DNA from 3 places in the Methylobacterium sp. WL8 genome. Region 1 is predicted to be linked to each of the others. Evidence: riboswitches for the same ligand, from Rfam matches in the RefSeq annotation. Region 1 holds a riboswitch; each other region holds the start of a gene.
The links. Region 1 has a riboswitch for cobalamin ahead of FV234_RS13005 (TonB-dependent receptor). Riboswitches for the same ligand answer to the same signal wherever they lie in the genome.
Positions count from the first base shown of each region.

Region 2: it holds a riboswitch for cobalamin, as region 1 does, so the genes downstream of both, FV234_RS00300 (CbtB-domain containing protein) here and FV234_RS13005 (TonB-dependent receptor) in region 1, are expected to answer to the same signal.
Region 3: it holds a riboswitch for cobalamin, as region 1 does, so the genes downstream of both, FV234_RS06910 (TonB-dependent siderophore receptor) here and FV234_RS13005 (TonB-dependent receptor) in region 1, are expected to answer to the same signal.

Region 1 covers NZ_VRVF01000031.1:20,937-24,797, reverse strand. Annotated here, with positions in the region: gene FV234_RS13005 (TonB-dependent receptor) at 1-1,407, opposite strand, end outside; cobalamin riboswitch at 1,606-1,819, opposite strand; gene FV234_RS13000 (DUF2778 domain-containing protein) at 1,953-3,113, opposite strand; gene FV234_RS12995 (hypothetical protein) at 3,409-3,765, shown strand; gene FV234_RS12990 (mannose-1-phosphate guanylyltransferase/mannose-6-phosphate isomerase) at 3,800-3,861, opposite strand, start outside.
Region 2 covers NZ_VRVF01000001.1:57,176-61,036, forward strand. Annotated here, with positions in the region: gene cobW (cobalamin biosynthesis protein CobW) at 1-162, opposite strand, end outside; gene FV234_RS00290 (DUF1636 domain-containing protein) at 181-549, opposite strand; gene FV234_RS00295 (CbtA family protein) at 542-1,291, opposite strand; gene FV234_RS00300 (CbtB-domain containing protein) at 1,314-1,490, opposite strand; cobalamin riboswitch at 1,527-1,715, opposite strand; gene cobU (bifunctional adenosylcobinamide kinase/adenosylcobinamide-phosphate guanylyltransferase) at 1,783-2,310, shown strand; gene cobO (cob(I)yrinic acid a,c-diamide adenosyltransferase) at 2,307-2,969, shown strand; gene FV234_RS00315 (hypothetical protein) at 3,100-3,291, opposite strand; gene FV234_RS00320 (cobyric acid synthase) at 3,382-3,861, shown strand, end outside.
Region 3 covers NZ_VRVF01000012.1:45,630-49,490, forward strand. Annotated here, with positions in the region: gene FV234_RS06910 (TonB-dependent siderophore receptor) at 1-1,744, opposite strand, end outside; cobalamin riboswitch at 2,039-2,248, opposite strand; gene FV234_RS06915 (phosphatase domain-containing protein) at 2,278-3,552, opposite strand; gene FV234_RS06920 (site-specific tyrosine recombinase XerD) at 3,679-3,861, opposite strand, start outside.

The DNA of each region.
Region 1 (3,861 bases):
CACGTCGTTCGAGTGGAAGCCGCCGCCGTAGTTCAGGTAGAGCTCGGTGTCGGCCCACGGCCCCAGCACCAGCCCGAGCTTCGGGTTGACGACGCCGTCCCGCGCCTTGCCGCTGTTGGCCGCCGTGTCGGAGACCACGTCGGCGTAGTAGCCGTCGGCGCGGAAGCCCACGCTGGTGCGCAGCCAGTCGGTCCAGCGCACGCGGTTGTCGTAGAAGAACGCCCCGCTCGCCTCCAGCACCCGGTCGTCGAGGACGCCGGAGCGGAACTGCCGGTTTGTGGTGTTGAACAGCCCGACCCGGATCGAATCGGTGCGGGTCTGCACGCCGACCTCGTTCTCCATCGGCAGCCCGAACAGGTCGCCCTGGAAGATGTGGCTCACCTCGCCGCCGCCCAGGATGCGCTGGTCGAGCTGGTGGAACTGGTCGCCGTTGACGGGATCGTTGAGGAAGTAGGTGAAGTCGTTGAACAGGTTTAGCTGCGAGCGGATCAAGTAGGCTGAGGCCCGCGTCACGCCGGTGTCGTCGGTCATGCTCCATCGTCCCGAGAGCGAGAACCGGCTGCTGTCGCCGCCGTCGCTGGGGTTCAGGCTACCGAACCGGCCGATCAGGCCTTCCGACACAGCGCGCGACGCGATCTGGTTGGTCGCGGTCCAGCGGCTGGCATAGGCCATGCCGGTGACGGAGAACCCGTCGAGCGCCGTGCCCTGGCTGTAGCGCACGACGCCGTTGAGCTTGCGCAGGGCGTCCGGCACGTCCCACGGGCCGTCGTAGACCTGCGCCTCGCCGGCCACCAGCAGGTTGCCCTGGCCGAGTGGCGCCGAGGCGATCGTCAGCGCACGCGCGTAGCCGAACGAGCCGAACGAGGTCAGTGCGACGGACTTCGCGACGGTGTCGAGGTAGTCGATCCGCACCGAGCCGGCGGAGGCGAAGTCGCCGTCGCGGACGAAGTACGGCCCCTTGTGGAACTCCACCGCGCCGACGAGCTCGGGGATCAGGAAGTTGATGTCGGCGTAGCCCTGGCCGTGGGCGTGGGTGCGCATGTTGACCGGCATCCCGTCCACGTCGATCGCGATGTCGGTGCCGTGGTCGAGGTTGAAGCCGCGCAGGAAGAACTGGTTGGCCTTCCCCTCCCCCGAATGCTGCGTGACGATCAGGCCGGGCACGGATTCGAGGACCTCGCCCGGCCGGGTGATCGGGCGGCTGTTGATCTCGGCGCCGGAGATCACCCCGGCGCTCGCGGCATCCACCGACCGGAGGGTGCCGCCGACGCCGGTGGTGCCGCCGACGTAGCCGGCGCTCGCCGCCGGCCCCGGGCCGGTCGCGGCCGGAGCGACGGTCTCGGCCGTGACCGAGATCTCGTCGAGGTTGGCCTCGGCCACGCCCGGCTGAGACAGGGCGGACCGCATCAGGACGGCTTGTGGCGGGACGGCCGCGCCGACGACGAGCAGAAGGATGCGCAGGCGCGGAGCGAAACGGGATACGGACACGGGACCTCGGGCGACGCGACGTGGCACGTCACCGCGAACGAGGCCGATCCCCCGCGCCGTCCCTCCGACGGCATGAGGCTTCGACACCCGCCGGGGCACCCCGCCCGACGCGCTTCGCGTGTGACCACGACCGAGGGCAGGTCTCCTGGCTCGCGGGTCGTCGCCCGCCACCGTCTTCCCGGATGCGGCGCATCCAGTGACGTGCGTTGGTGGAAGGCTCGCCGCTTACAGTTGCGGGGGCAGCCACGGCTTCGACGAAGGCCCTTCCAGGCTCCGTCCCACCGCGTTCCCTTTTGATCCTCGATGAGGAACCCTCGCGCACAGGTTGCGTCGGGCGCGGACCGCGCGTCAATCCGGCTTTCGCAGCGCGTCGCCGGGTGTGGCCGATCCGCGACGCCGCCTTCACCTGCTGCGCGGTCGCGTGGCCCTCATGCGAGCCGGTCTCCGCCTCGCTTCGGAACGCCCTAGCGGCTCGCTGCGAACCGGGCCGGGCCGTCGCCGCGGCCGGCGACCACCACGAGGCGCCGGACCTCGCCGCGCAGGAACGCCTGCAGGAAGCGGTCGTAGTTGCGGAACGACACGCAGCCGTTCGAGGCGCCGCTCGGCCCGAGCATGTAGGTGTGGGCGAGCAGGCCGTCGCGGCCGTGGATGGCGGCAGACCCGCCCACCGGGTTGAGGCGGATCGCCCGGACGCCGTGGAACAAAGCCTCGCGCTCGGTGAGGTCGTAGGTGCCCGGCGGGGTCGAGCCGCGCATCCGCAGGTGCACGAAGTCCGGGTGGTCCATGCTGGCGCCGAGGCCGGAATGAGCTTCCAGCACCTCGCCGCCGGGCAGGCGGACGGTGCGGGCGCTGATGTCGTAGATCGCCGTGCCGGCGCCCGCGTCGGGGCTGGGGAACAGGCGGCCGCGCGACCGGTCGAGACCGGGTCTCTCCAGGGCGGCGTAGGCCAGGGCCGGGCCGGATTCCTTGCGCGCGGCGAACAGCTCCTCGAAGAACGACGGCGTCTCGGCGGTGGGCGCCGGCGCCGCCTCGGGCACCCGGCGCGGCGCCCGGCGCAGGGCGAGGCGCTGCGGCACGGGGGCGGCGATCAGATCCGCCGGGCGCGCCATCGGCAGCGGCACGATCTGCGCCTGGCGGAGGACTCGGATCTCACGCGGGCGCTGCGCCTGGCTTGCGACCTCGGCCTGCCGCACGATCTCCGCCCCGGTGGCGGGTGTCGCGGCGGGCTCCACCGCCGCGACGCCCGCCACCGGCTGGGCGAGGGACGGAGCGAGAGAGGCGGTCGGGGCGAACGCAGTGCCGAGGGGGATGCCGCGAAGGTTCGCGCGCACGTCCGGCCCCATCATCGGACGGGGATCGAACAGGGCCGCGAGGGCGGTCGAGGCGGCGCTCCGGGTCTGCGGGTTCGTGGCCTGCAGGTTCGTGGCCTGGAGATTCGCGCCCGGCGATCGCGGGTGCTTCCCGTCGCCGGTCGGCACGCCCCCGAGGGTGACGAGGCAGAGCAGGCCGGCCAGCGCGTTGCGCAGGGTCGGATGGCTGCGGGAGCGCCGGCGACGAACGGGACGCGCGTGGCCGCCGTGGGAACGCAGGTGATGCGGCAGGGGATGCGGCATGTGATGAGGCATGCGGACTCGAACTCGGACGCGAAGGCTGAGGCGGCGCCCGCGGCCACGCGCCGTCCGTCCCCCGCGACGGAGCGCGGGCGGTGGACCGGCCGAGGGGCTCGGCCGTGCGGGGATCGAGAGAACTGCGACTGATCCGTATTGAGCGCGCGTTTGGTTAATCCGCCCCTAAGCGGCCGGTCGCCGTGCGCGGACGGGGCACGAAATCGGGTCCGCGCCTCACACGGCGCGCGGGCACGCGGTCGTGTTGCCGCTTCGTTCTTGCCGAGGCGGGGGCGAATCGGCGATACCGCCAAGCATGCGGATGTTCGCCCTCGCTGCCCTCCTGTCCCTGCCTATCCTGCCCGGCGCGGCCGCGGAGGCGCCGCGGCCGGCCGACCCGGCCGCACTGGAGCAGGCGTGGCGCGGATGCGTGCGCGAGGCCTACGCTCACCAGTCGCCGACGCAGGGGCGGGCCGGCTCGCAGCGCAACGCCCTCGACGAATGCAAGGCGCGCGAGGACGCCGTCGTGGCGGCCCTGATGGCCGCGCGCACCGACGACGCATCCGGCCGCGGCGCCCGCTCGTTGCCGGCGCGCGCCCGCGCCTGGGCGGCCTCGGTCGCGGCCTACGTCGTCGACCCGGTCTCGTCCTGGATCGCGATGCTGCGCGACTGAGCGGCGGCCTTCGCCGCCCGCCGGGCGGGCCGCCTCACCGTCCGTAGATGTCCTCGACGCGGATGATGTCGTCCTCGCCGGTGTAGGAGCCGACCT
Region 2 (3,861 bases), on a different contig from region 1:
GGCCAGGAACGACTTGTCGAAGCCGACGTCGCCGAACTCGTTGACCAGGATCGCGAGCCGGCGCCCGCCGGCGTTCTCGACCACGTGGCGCACCAGCGTCGTCTTTCCGGCACCGAGGAAGCCGGTGACGATGGTGCAGGGGATCTTCGCAACGATGGTCATGGGGATCTCGCCGATGGCTCAGGCCGCGCGCGGCGGAAACGGGGGGATGCGGGCGACGACGCCCTTGCGGAACTCTTGCGGGCGCTGCTTCCACGGCACGATCCCGTCGGGCGTGCCGGCGTAGAGCCCGACGCCGTCGAGGATGATGCGTGCCGACGCCGCGGGGTCGAGGTCGCCGTAGACGTAGGTCCAGCGATCCTCCGCCGCCACCGCGACGGTGCAGGGCCGCTTGCAGACGGAGAGGCACTCGACCGCCTCGATCGTCACCCCGTCGGGCGCCGGCAGCGCGCGCAGCGCGTCGAGCAGGCGGGCGCCGGCACGCGGGCCGTCCGGTGCGTCGCCTTCCATGCGGCAGGTGGTGCAGACGTAGAGGACCGTGTCAGCCACGGGCGCCTGCCGCGGTCTTCGGCCCGAAGGTCTGCCACGCGCGGCCGAACGCCAGCCCGATCACCGCCCAGAACACGAAGGCGATGGCGAGCGAGCGCGCGGCGAACTGCGCGGCGAGGCCGGCGGGAAGCTCGGAGGGCGTCGCCGCCACCTCCGGCGCGCCGGCCAGATGCGGCGCGACGATGAGCACAAGTCCGCCGAGGATCGTGATCGGCACCCGGCGGATCGCGATGAGGTAGATCCCCATCGCGGTGGCGGCGGCGGTCATCAGCCACCAGACCTGGCGCGCGACCAGAGGAGCCGCCTCGCTACCGGGCAGCTCCGGCGGCAGGCCCAGCGCCGGCGCGAGCGCCACGGCGAGGAAGCCGGCCACCGCGAAGGCGAGGCCGCGTTCGGGCGACGGCTCGCGGCCGGTCGCCAGCATCACCGCGCCGAGCAGCAGCGCGTAGCCGATCCCGCCGACGAGGGTCGCGAGCCCGGTGAACAGCATGCGCGGCAGGCCCGCGCCCGGCTGCCACTCGGGCGCGGCCTTGGAATCGTGGTCGTGCCCGGCATGCGCCAGCACGATCGGCAGGCGATCGGGCATCGGGGCGACGGCGGCTGCGGAGCCGGGGGTGGCCTGGGTCTCGTAGCGCTCGGCCGCGATGATCAGCGGCGAGGTGAGCGCGAGTTCGAGGCCCGTCACCAGGACGGCCGCGAGGAAGCCGGCGGCGAGCGCCGCCGACAGGAGCCGGATGAGCATGGGAGCGCCTGGGTTCAGGCGGTCAATGGCAGGGGAAGTTCTGCGTGTGCCGGAAGTCGTGCGCCGCGTTGTGCAGCGCCGAGGCGGGCGAGAAGCCGGCGAGGAACACGAGCCCGAGGCCGAGCATGGCGGCGACGGCGATGGCGACGAAGCCTTCGTTCGCGCGGGTGCCGGTTTGGGTGAGGGTCTGGGTGGTCATGTCGACAACATCTCCGGCCGCCCCGCCGGCGGCGTTCGAGAAAGCGCGGGGGACGGCAGGTCTCCTGGCTCGCGGATCGCCGCGCCTGCCGCCTTCCCGAAACATCGGTGGCCGAGGGCAGGAGCTAACCGCTCACAGTTGCGGGGGCAGCCGCGGAATCGGGTTTCCCCTCACCGCATTCCCTTTTCACCCCGTCTCCGGGGCACCGTCTCCACCAGCCATAGCCTGTCCGGCGCACCCGCACAACGGAGGCTTTGACGGGCACGCCACGGTTGGGGCATGGGTCTTCGCCATGCAGCAGGCCGCGCCTCGGACGACCCTCGTGCTCGGCGGTGCGCGCTCGGGCAAGAGCGCCTACGCCGAGAGGCTGATCGAGGCGGAGCCCGGCCCCTGGTTCTACCTCGCAACGGCGCAGGCCTGGGACGACGAGATGCGCGCGCGGATCGCCCTCCACCGGTCCCGCCGGTCCGGCGACTGGATCACGCGGGACGTGCCGACGGCGCTGGCCGCGGCGATCGCCGACGCGCCGGGACCGGTGCTGGTCGACTGCCTCACGCTGTGGCTCACGAACCTGATCCTCGCCGACGCAGACCTCGACGCCGAGACGCAGGCCCTGGTCATCGCCTGCCGGGCGGCGCGGGGCCCCCTCGTTCTGGTCTCGAACGAGGTCGGCCTCGGGATCGTCCCGGACAACGCGCTCGCCCGCCGCTTCCGCGATGCGGCCGGGCGCCTCCACCAGGCCCTCGCGGCCGAATGCGACCGCGTCGTGCTGACGGTCGCCGGGTTGCCGCTGACCGTGAAACCGCAGGGAACGTCATGACCGACGACGCCAAGCCCGACGACGCCAAGCCTGACGACGCCAAGCCTGACGACGCCAAGCCTGACGACGCGACGCGCCATCGCGAGAAGATGGAGAAGCGCAAGGCGGTTCAGGACGCCGAGGTGGCGGCCAAGACGATCGAGAAGGGGCTCCTCATCGTCAACACCGGCCCCGGCAAGGGCAAGACCACGGCGGCGCTCGGCCTTGCGCTCCGCATGCTCGGACGCGGGCACCGGGTCGGCATCGTGCAGTTCATCAAGGGCGCCTGGGACACCGGCGAGGCGCATGCGCTCAAGGTCTTCGGCGACCGGGTCGCGTGGCACGCCATGGGCGAGGGCTTCACCTGGGAGACGCAAGACAAGGCTCGCGACATCGCCGCCTGCCTCAACGCCTGGAACCAGGCGACCGACCTGATGGCCGACCCCGGCATCCGCCTGCTCATCCTCGACGAGCTCAACATCGCGCTGCGCTACGACTACCTCGACCTCGATGCGGTGGTCGCGACGCTCAAGGCCCGCCGCCCGGACCTCCACGTCGTCGTCACCGGCCGCAACGCCAAGCCCGCGCTGATCGAAGCCGCCGACCTGGTCACCGAGATGGGCAGCGTGAAGCACCACTTCGCAGCGGGCGTGAAGGCGCAGGAGGGCATCGAGTTTTGATCGGTCGTCGGCGCGGCGTGGTGCGCCTTCCAGGCCAGCCAGTCCTCGATGCGCAAATTTTCGACGCGGTCGAACTCGCGGCCGTTGTCCGCGAATGCGGGCAATGTGCGAGCGCCGCGCAAGCATCGGCCTACAAATCCACTGGGTCCGGCTCTGCCCGATCGACAGGCTCGATATCGCCTTCGCGATCGAGCGATGGAAGCCCGTCGAGCGGGGCGATCAGGGTCGGGTGCACGATCGTATCAATGGCGAAATGGTCGCCGTCGCTTTGCATGACGGCGTGGTTCCGATTTTCAGGAAGCACTCTGATCGTTCGCTTCATTGCATCCGATCGCTCCGCTTTCTGGCGAGCTTATGCCGCGCGGAAGGAGGAAGGACATCTTTCTTCCTTCGCCATGCCTTCGGTGACGGCATGACCCGCGCCCTGATGATCCAGGGCACCGGCTCCGACGTCGGCAAGTCGCTGATCGTCGCCGGGCTCGCGCGGGCCTTCACCCGGCGCGGGCTGCGCGTGCGCCCGTTCAAGCCGCAGAACATGTCGAACAACGCCGCCGTCACCGCCGACGGCGGCGAGATCGGGCGGGCGCAGGCGCTGCAGGCGCGGGCGGCCGGCGTCGCGCCGTCGATCCACATGAACCCGGTGCTGCTCAAGCCGCAGAGCGAGGTCGGCTCGCAGGTTGTGGTGCAGGGCCGCATGGTCGCGACCGTGAAGGCACGCGACTACCAGGCCTGGAAGCCGAGGTTGCTGGAAGCGGTGCTCGACAGCTTCTCGCGGCTGAAGGCCGAGGCCGACCTCATCCTCGTCGAGGGTGCTGGCTCGGCCTCCGAGGTGAACCTGCGCGCCGGCGACATCGCCAACATGGGCTTCGCCCGCGCCACCGACACGCCCGTG
Region 3 (3,861 bases), on a different contig from region 1:
CGACCTGGGTCGCGACGTTCGGCTGGCCCGGCACCGCCGAGATCAGGTTGTCCTTGACGATGCGGTAGCCGGCGAGCGTCCACTCGCCCCGGCCGTCCCAGAACACGCCCTTGGCGCCGACCTCGACCTGTTCGCCGGTGGAGAGCTTGAAGCCGGACAGCGACTGCGACAGTGTGATCAGGCTGTTGACCGGGTCGGTGGCGGTGGCGACCTGCGCGTAGAGCGCGGTGTCCGGCGTCGAGTTGAACACCAGCCCGAAGCGGTAGCCGAGCCCCTGGTAGGCCTTCTCGAACTGCGCGGTGCTCACGAGGTTCTCGCGTTGCAGGTTCGAGGCGTCGAAGCGGACGCCGCTGAGGAACGAGAGCCGGTCCGAGAGGATCAGCCGGTTCTCGGCGAAGACCGAGGCCTGGTCGGTGCTGGTGGCGTAGGCCGGGCTTGCGCGGCCGTTCACCGGAAACAGCCCCGGATCGTAGCCGACCAGCGGCACGCTGGTGACGAGCCCGGACCCCACGGTGGAGAAGTTGTTGGTGTGGCGGAAGTCGACGTGGTTCACGTCGAAGCCGGCCAGGAAGTCGTTGCGGAAGCCGAACAGCGTGCCCTTGAACGCGGCGTCGAACCGGTTCCCGACCTGCTCCTGTTGATGGTAGATCTCGGTGTAGTCGCTCCGGTCGACCAGGCCGGTGGTGCGGTTGAAGGCGTAGGTCTCGACGTCGAACCAGTGGCGCCGGCTCTGCAGCCGGTAGGCGGTGTTGCGGATTGTGACGTCGGCGCTCGGCGTCCACTCGGTCTTGAACTGGGTCCAGTTGTCCGCCCAGGTGATCTTGGAGTCGCGGACGTTGTAGTTGCTGAACCGGATGCGGTCCAAGATGCGCCCCTCGACGAGCGGCGTCCCCCAGTAGCGCGCCGGCTCCTGGTAGCCGAGGTCGTGACTCAGGGTGAAGGCGAGGTCGGGCGTCGCCTGCAGCAGGAGCGCGCCCGAGACCGCGAGGTTGCGGAAGTCGCCCTCCGGGCTCATCCAGCCGCCGGCGCGGTTCCCGCTGACGTTGAGGCGGTAGGCGACCGCGTCGCCGATCGGGCCGCCGGAATCGAGCGCGAGCCGCGCGATGCCGTCCGAGCCGACCCCGGCCCGCACCACGTTGACGGGCGTGAAGGTCGGCTTCTTCGTCACGACGTTGATCACGCCGCCGATCGCCCCGTCGCCGTAGAGCACCGAGGCCGGCCCGCGCAGCACCTCGATGCGCTCGACGTTCCAGGTGTCGAACGGGAAGGTCACGGTGTTGGCGCCGACGAACAGTCGCGTGCCGTCGTAGAGCTGCTGGATCGAGTTCGGCCCCGAGAACCCGCGGCTGGTGAAGGCGCCGTTGCCGTTGCCCGGCGAGGCGATGGTGGTGATGCCGGTGGCGTTCTGCGTCACGGCCTCGGCGACCGTGTCCTGCCCGCGCAGGCGCGCGGTCTCGCCGGAGATGATGTCGACGCTGCCGGGGGTCTCCAGCGGCGTGAGGCCGAGGCGGCTCGCGCCGCGATCGGGCGTGCGCAGGTTGAGGCCGACCGGCGCCGCGCGGGTCGGGCCGACGCCGTCGCCGGACACCGTCAGGGTGTCGAGCAGGACGCTCGACGGCTCGCCCGCGGCCGGCTGTGCGCCGGCCTCCCGGGGAAGGCCGGACGCGGCGAACGCCGTGGCGGCCAGCAGCAGGCGACGGGTCGTGCGCCCGCAGGATCGTGGGGATTTCCGGAAAACGAACATGGATCGGTTGCGGCTCTGACGGCGCGGCGCAACGGCCTGCCTGCCCGGGTATCGACCACAAATGTAACAATGTTACAATCGTGCGGTCGCCGAAACGCGTGGCGGCCGTCGGCGCACGCGTGCCAGGCGGCTGCGTGGGCGTGGGTCGGCGCGGGTCTCGCGGCTGGCAAGGGCATGGACGGGGCGTGCGGACGCGTGTGGTGGCACGTCACCGCGAACGAGGCCGCCCCGCGTCCGCCCGATCGGGCGCACGCGTCTCGACACCCGCCGAGGCACCCCGCCCGACGCGTTTCGCGTGTGACCACGACTGACGGCAGGTCTCCTGGCTCGCGGGTCGCTGCCCCTCATCGTCTTCCCAGGTGCCGTGACCCAGTGACGTGTTGATGGAGGGCTCGCCGCTTACAGTTGCGGGGGCAGCCGCGGCATCAGGCAAGCGCTTTCGCGCCCGGTCCTCACCACGTTCCCTTTTGATCCCCGAAGGGAACCGTCCCGGCCAAGTGGCCGTGGCGGAGGCGCCGAGTCAACGGCTCGAATCACGACACTGTGGGTTGTGGCCCGGCGGCGACACGTGAAGCGCCTCCCGCCATGCGCCCTAAGCCGTGCGATCCGTCCCGCGCCGGCGCCTCGACGACGACGCTCGGCGGCAGCGTCCCGCCGGCGCCGCCCAGCACCGCGCCGAGGTTGCCGGGCGGGGCGGTCTCGGCGTCCGGCGTCGGCTCGCCGCCGGACGCGTGCTCGTCCGCCACCTCCGCCACCGCGCCCGGAGCGATGAGGCCGAGGCCGGCCGCGTGCCGGGCGATGGCGGTGCTGTCGGCGGCGATGACGAGGTGGCTGCCCGCTTCCGCCACCACCTGGGCCAACGCCTCGATCTCGCGGATGCGGTCGGCGTCGCGCGAGACGTTGCGGATGTAGACCGCCTTCACCCGGCCGGGATGGTCGGCGACGATCCGCCCGTACACCTCGGGGTCGTGCTGGCCGCTGTCGCCGATCAGCACGAAGGGCAGGTCGCGATAGAGCGACAGCATGTGGACGATCAGCGCGCGCTTGTGGTCCTCGGCCCGGCGGGGGAGGGGGTGCTTCCACGACAGGCCCCATTCGCGCAGGAACAGGATCGGGCCGACCGGGATGCCGTGGATCTTGAAGAACTCCGACAGCATCTCGTAGAGGCCCCACGGCGCCCGCGAGACGTAGAGCATCGGGTTGGCCTGGGTGCCGTCCGGGCCGACGTAGAGCGCCCGGTAGAGCGCGGCGACGCCGGGGAAGGCGACGCGGTTCTCGGCATCCTCCACGAACAGCCGCCACAGCATCTTCACCTTGTTGGCGACGCCGGTGCGCATCACCGTATCGTCGATGTCGCTGACGACGACGCAGCCGGTGGCGCCCGGCGGCACGAACACCTGGGCCCGCGCCTGCACGGGCGGCTCGGCCTCCAACGTCAGCGCGACCTCGTGCCAGCCCTGGTCGCCCGCGGGCAGGGATCGCGGGTTGAGGTGGACGCGGAAGTAGCCGTCGCGGTCGGTCTCCACCCGCGTCTGCGCGCCGCCGAAGCGCGCGGTGACGGCGGCGCCCTTCAGGGCCCGCCGGGCGATCCGCCGGGCGATGTCGCGCAATTCCGTGCGCAGGCTCTCGTCGCCCGGCGCGGTGTCGGGGTGCGACTGGCGGAAGATGCGGCCGATCAGGAAGATCTCGTCGGGCGAGCCGTAGCCGCGATAGGGCTCGATCACGATGCCGCCGCGCCCCTGCGCGCGGCGCACCGGCCGGGCGACGAGCTTCAGCGCCCGAATCGCGCCCTTCCTCCAACGCCGCACGCCTGCCCCCATCGCTTCCCGTCCGCCTCTGCCGTCCGCCTCTGCCGTCCGCCTTTGCGGCCGCGACGGTCAACGCCGCAACCGGCGCATCGGCACCCTCGCGCCGGCCCGTTCACGCGGGCGACCTTAAGGCTGCACCTCGGGCGAGCCTTCGGGGCCAGCTGGCCCGTCCATCAGCGGATGGAGGTCGCGCACCATGGACTTGAGGCGGTCGTCGAGGACGTGCGTGTAGATCTGCGTCGTCGAGATGTCGGCGTGGCCGAGCAACTCCTGCACGATCCTGAGGTCGGCGCCGTTGTGCAGCAGGTG